Rubinisphaera italica: one gene and its partner. The protein of the gene in region 1 binds, or shares a complex with, the protein of each later gene. Links are inferred from orthologs where the notes say so. Each region holds a gene or a part of one and is shown in the gene's direction. Other genes may lie near its edges.

Region 1 (3,105 bases):
GGCGGGAAGTCTGTCCTACGGGTTGATTAGATTGGAACACTTGCGGAAATCCTCAGAATTTGAACATTTACAGAATTTGAACAAAGCGGCAGAGAGTCAAAATGAAAGTCAGAAGTGGCAAAGCTCGTTTGAGATCAAAAAGACGGTTGTTGCGTGAAGCCAAAGGCAATTTTGGTGGACGTAAGAACCTCAATCGTACCATCCGTGAAACTATCTTGCGGTCCCGTGCTTACGCCTACCGCGATCGCCGTGTGCGTAAACGCGAAATGCGTCGTTTATGGATTATTCGTCTGAATGCGGCTTGTCGTGAACACGGCCTGCGGTATTCCGAATTTATTAACGGATTGACTAAATCTGGCCTGACTTTGAATCGTAAATCACTGAGCGAATTGGCATTCCACGAGCCAGCGGTATTCGCGGAAGTATTCAATGTTGTCAAGGCCAGCCTGTAATCAGGCGATATTTGAAATACGCATGAGTTCGTGTTTCAGCGGCCCTGAGATAAGAATAAGAGGCGGATGAGATTCTCAGCCGCCTTTTTTCGTAGAATTTTCTACGACGCTTCAGGATTTTTATGGGTATTATACATCGGGTAAGGGGAGCCCAGATAGCCCTGCTATCTGAGTGAACGAAGTCCACAAGAGGTTTTCAGTTTGATAGTGGAAATTTCCCATAGGCTTCTTGCAGCTACGCCGCTCCGAAAGAATCTTTCGGGGCTAAACCTGAAAAATACTGTCAACCACAAAAATTAATGAAGTACTATAAAATCAGTCAAAATCACAAGCCTTATAGCGAAGATCCCATTCGATGAATTTGCTCCAAGTCCTGGATGATTATCAAAACGAAGCTTTGCAGGTCATCAGTCAGTGTGGCGAATTGTCGGACATCGAAGAGGCACGAATTCGCTTTCTCGGCAAGAAAAAAGGACGTCTGAAAGAGATTCAGACTCAACTATCGACAGCTAAGCCGGAAGAACGCCCTGAACTTGGGAAACGCTTCAATGCGGCCAAAAATGCGGTTGAAGCTTCTTTGAATTCCCGCAAAGACGAACTGGCTAAGCCCGTCAAGCAAGCCGCTGGATTGGACGTGACTCTCCCCGGCATTGCATCCCCACTCGGGAAACGGCATCCGATTTCGAAAACGATCAGCGAGTTCAAGGAAATCGCGGGTCGCCTCGGTTTCGATGTCGCTGATGGCCCAGAAGTTGAAGATGACTATCACAACTTTGTTGCTCTTAACATCCCGGATGACCATCCCGCACGCGATCCGCTCGATAATTTCTACCTTTCGGTCGCTCAGGAGGGGGCTGGTGGTCCCTGGCTGCTGCGAAGTCAGACTTCCACTGTCCAGATTCGAGTCATGGAACAGGTTCCTCCTCCCGTTCGCATCGTTTCTACGGGGCGGGTTTATCGGCCCGATACCATTGATGCGACTCACTCCTGCATGTTCCATCAGATGGAAGGCTTGTACATCGACAAGCATGTCACGATGAGCAACCTGAAAACAACACTCAAAATGATTGCGACTCAATACCTGGGGGATGACATCGCGATTCGTTTCCGTCCGTCGTTTTTCCCATTCACTGAACCTTCTGTCGAAGTCGACATTCAGTGGGGAGAGAGTTGGATGGAAGTTGGCGGGGCAGGGATGGTCGATCCAAATGTATTGAAAGCGGTCGGCTACGATCCCGAAGAAGTGAGCGGTTTTGCCTTCGGACTGGGCATCGAACGCCTCTGCATGAAGCGTTATGGCGTTAAAGATATTCGCCTGCTTTATGAGAACGACCTGCGATTTCTCTCACAATTCTGAGATGAGATTAATGCACAAGCACGAAGCGCAAGCGAGTATGTTAAGTCTGCATTTGAACACACTCGCTTGCGCTTCGTGCTTGTAAAAAAACTATCATCATCAAATCAAGCTTCCAGCGTGATATGCAACCCGCCTGAGCAATGGTAGCATAATACATTCTGATTTGCCATTTCGCGATTAGCGCGAATTCTTTTTGTGCAATGTGGGCAGTCGACATACACTCCCTGCAGGTTGCTCATTGATTCCTCAATCCTGCAGATAAAACCCGCATCACAGCGATTGCACTTCACGCTGGAATTCAAAAAATTCACCGGGATCTTAAGTTCCTGCTGACATTTCGGACAACTCAGGTAAATCCCCTTGGCACGAATCAGGAAGATTTTGCTGGAGTTGTTGGCTGGGGCTTGTTCGATGGCGGAAGAACTACTTTTTTTTTTCGTCTATGGTGACTTCCTGCAAGGGAATAAATTCAGGAATATCGACAAAAGTGACTTTCAATTCCGAATTCAAAAGAGCACGGCACGTCTGGCATGTGATTAAATTTGCGGGCATGTGATCCCCACAGTCCGGACAAGCTCCACCTGGCCAAGCTGGCATGGCATCAGTTCCTTGAAAAATAGTAGCAAAAAATATGAATAGAAAAGTTTTTGAGCAAATTGGATACCAGTAATTGACACAAGTTCACGCCAACTGCGTTAAGAGCAGGATGATAAGAATAAAATATGGCGAAAAGTTGCAGAACAATTGAGTTGGTAAAATCCAAGCCCAATCATGAAGAATGAATATAGAGAGTGTCTTCGACGAAAATATCGTGAATTCTGGGTGTACAGTTTATCAAGACATCCATCAGTTCGAAACTATTTTTTGGGAAGACAATACAATTTTGTAGCGGTTTTTAGATACATCCGCCCGTTGGCGACAACCGGTGTTGCATAAGAAAGGTCATTTAAAGGAACGCGGCCAAGTTCCTGAAACTCACGGCCAGCGGCCAGAACGACAACAGTGCCTGCTTCGTCGATGACATACAGCTTATTTTCCAGCCAGATCGGCGAACCACTGAAGTTTCCGCCAATTCGCTCTGTCCAGATTTCTTCCCCGGTTGTGGCATCCAGGCAAGAAGCGACACCGACATCGAGAATCATATAGATTAGTCCATCTTTATAGACAGGAGTCGGCACATAAGGGATTGTCCGGGTTAATGTGAATTTGGGTGTGACCTGACCAGTCTGATCCAATTCAACCGCATACAGATTTTTCCCTTTTCCACCACCTCCGCTCACGGAAATGACTAGATTG
Region 2 (3,240 bases), 280 kb from region 1 along the record:
GCTGGAAAAGAGTTTTCCAGAGGATGGAATTCTCGGCGAAGAATTTCCGGAGAAGCCGGGGAAGAATCAGTTTCGCTGGATTCTCGACCCGATTGATGGCACAAAGTCTTTCGTGCATGGCGTTCCCCTGTTTGGTTGCCTGATTGGACTGGAAGAGATCGGCAAGAATGATGAGCGGCATTGTGTTGTTGGCGTCTGTCGTTTTCCTGCTCTCGATGAAGTGGTGTATGCAGCCAAAGGTTCAGGAGCCTGGTGGAAAATTAAAGAGAACGAACCGATTCCCGCACGTTGTTCCACGAACACCAATCTTTCAGAGGCTTGCTTCTGCACAACCAATGTCGCCCGCTGGGAACAGTTAGGTCTCTCGAAACCGTATTATACTCTCTGCAATGGCGTGCAATTGACCCGAGGCTGGGGTGATTGTTTCGGACACATCCTGGTCGCAACGGGCCGAGCCGATATTATGGTTGACCCAGTACTGAGCGAATGGGACGCAGCAGCTCTGCTGCCGATTCTCGAAGAAGCCGGCGGCCACTTCATCGATCGAGATGGAAATGCAACCATCTATTCGAAAAACGGTATGTCAGTCACAGCTGCGATGAAAGATCAGCTGCTGCAGATTATCAACGACAAATAAATTCAACCTGTAAGTTGCGAAGATCTCCAGACACCCGAACCCCGAGTCCCGAAACCCGATCACATGATAGTCAGCTGGAACTGGTTAAAAGATTACGTCACCCTCGATTGCGATCACGTCACGGCTGCAGAAAAGCTGATGATGTCCGGTTTGAATCTCGAGGAGATTGAGTCTCAGGGTGATGATTTCGCCATCGATCTGGAAGTGACCAGCAATCGTCCAGATTGTCTGGGACATATCGGTGTGGCGCGGGAGTTGACTGTACTGTTTGATAAGACATTACAGATCCCAGCCGCAGAGATTTCCACTTCTTCCGAAAAAACTTCAGATGTCACTTCGGTCGAGAATCAATCGCCCGAACATTGTACTCAGTATCAGGCACGCATCATTCGGGGCGTGAAAGTTGGCCCAAGTCCGGAATGGTTGCGAAAGCGATTGGAAACTCTTGGACTGCGATCCGTCAATAATGTCGTCGATGTGACTAATTATGTGCTCCTCGAATGCGGCCAGCCATTGCACGCGTTTGATTTGAATCGACTGGATGGAAAGAAGATTGTCGTCCGACAGGCGAAAAAAGGGGAAAAGATTCAGGCGATTGATGGCAAGGCCTACGAACTGGATGAGCAGATGTGCGTTATTGCCGATGCGTCTAATCCGGTTGCTATTGCTGGTGTGATGGGCGGCAAAGAGACCGAGGTTGATGAATCAACAACTGACCTGCTGATTGAAACGGCCAACTTTGCTCCTCTATCAGTGCGCCGAACAGCTCGCAAACTTTCATTGTTCAGTGATTCCTCTTTCCGTTTCGAACGAGGAGTTGATGTTCGCCAAATCGACTGGGCGAGCCGACGTTGCTGCGAATTGATTGTGCAGGTCGCAGGCGGTGAGATCCTGGAAGATTCGATCAAGGTCGGAAATTTTGAGCCAGTATTACCAGAGGGGATCACATTACGATTCGCTCAGGTTCCTCGGATTCTGGGAATTGATGTGCCGGTTGATGCGAGCCGAGAGATTCTGAAAAAACTTGGTTTGACCGAGCATGATTTTCAAGGCGAGTCTGCCATCTATTCTCCTCCCAGCTGGCGTGCAGATTTAACTCGGGAAGCAGACCTGATTGAAGAAATCGCCCGCATCTACGGCTACGATCAAATTCCTGAAAACGATCCTCCTCTGGTTCGTGCGACGGCTAAGTCCGACCAGGATCGGACGACCGATATCGTTCATCATGTCTTCAATGCTGCGGGCTTCTATGAAGCAATTACGATGTCGTTTGTCTCAGCCGAACTTTCTGCAGCCTTCAACCCGCGTGGACTCGAAACACAATTGCAGGTCGAGCATTCATCACGGAAGAAAGACAATCAGCTGCGGTCATCACTCATTCCAAGCTTGCTGGTTTCTCGTCGAGCGAATGAACGAACTGGAACCAGCAATTCTCAACTTTACGAAATCTCGCGAGTCTTCACAGGCTGGACCAAAGTGGGAGCGATTCAGCCGCTCTCCGTTGGCTGCGTGACCAGTCAATCATTCTTCGAACTCAAAGGTTTGCTCGAAACGCTCGTCAGCACTTTGAACCCACAACTCCACTTCGAAGCAACTGCTTGTGAAGCAACGGGCTATGCGAGCGGCCGAGTTGCCAGACTGAGTTTAAACGGGAAAGACTGGGGTTGGATTGGTGAACTGGATCGAAAGGTGCTGGATCAAGCGGGCTTGAGAGATGCGGTTACTGCTGCTGAGTTTGAATTGCAGCCGCTGATTGACATTCTCGACCAGGCTCCTCAGGCACAGGCAATTCCACAGTTCCCAGCAGTCGAACGGGATTTCAACTTCCTGATCAACGATGAAATCACGTGGCAGCAGTTGTCCGGGACGATTACTAAATCCGGTGGACCTCTTTTCACGGGTGTGGAATTCGTCAGCGAATATCGCGGCAAGCCGATCGAATCCGGAAAGAAGACTTATCTTGTGCGAGCAGCGTTTCGGTCAGCAGAACGCACCCTGACCGGCGAAGAAGTCGATACTGCTCATGCCCAAATTGTCGCTAATTGTGAGCAGGAACTGGCGGCTGTCCTGAGGTAGTTTTCTCACGTCTCTCTTCAATCCATTTCAAACTCCTCTTTGATAAGCAGTCAGGTGTATGAAAAAGATTGAAGAACTGGATGGGATTCGCGGGCTGGCAATCATTGCCGTTATTCTTTTTCATTGCCTGCGGTTTTCTCATACGATCCCTGCTCTCTCTTTTCTTGATCTCGTCTTTGGCAGTCTGTGGATTGGTGTCGATCTGTTCTTCGTGCTTTCTGGGTTTTTGATCACATCAATTCTCATCACACAGAAAGAGGCTGAGCACCGACTCAAAAACTTCTATATTCGACGAACTCTGCGGATATTTCCGCTTTACTTCTTTGTACTCGGTATTGTCCTTCTCTTGAGTTGTCTGAATATCTCCCCTTTCCGGGAGGTCTTCAGCGATCTGGTCTATCATTTTACTTACACCTTCAACATCCGTGTTGCCTTGTATGACTGGCCTGAAGCTCCGCTCCTGAATCATTTCTGGAGTTTGTGTATTGAGGAACAGTTTTATCTGGTGTGGCCGTTTCTTGTATTTT

What was found.
Region 2: the proteins of pheS (region 1) and pheT are in contact, whole or in part, in a crystal structure (PDB 6P24), measured with the Escherichia coli proteins. The link is inferred for Rubinisphaera italica from one-to-one orthologs.

Annotation. Positions count from the first base shown.
Region 1 is NZ_SJPG01000001.1:3,448,331-3,451,435, reverse strand. The notes cover bases 33-2,808. They hold pheS (phenylalanine--tRNA ligase subunit alpha), read left to right. Parts: upstream 33-807; coding sequence 808-1,809; downstream 1,810-2,808. Other genes in these bases: Pan54_RS12790 (outer membrane protein assembly factor BamB family protein), read right to left, coding at 2,667-2,808; Pan54_RS25865 (hypothetical protein), read right to left, coding at 2,233-2,406; rplT (50S ribosomal protein L20), read left to right, coding at 102-452. Also shown: more of Pan54_RS12790, read right to left, coding at 2,809-3,105.
Region 2 is NZ_SJPG01000001.1:3,733,030-3,736,269, forward strand. The notes cover bases 296-3,206. They hold pheT (phenylalanine--tRNA ligase subunit beta), read left to right. Parts: upstream 296-700; coding sequence 701-2,713; downstream 2,714-3,206. Other genes in these bases: Pan54_RS13950 (inositol monophosphatase family protein), read left to right, coding at 296-637; Pan54_RS13960 (acyltransferase family protein), read left to right, coding at 2,772-3,206. In the rest of the region: more of Pan54_RS13950, read left to right, coding at 1-295; more of Pan54_RS13960, read left to right, coding at 3,207-3,240.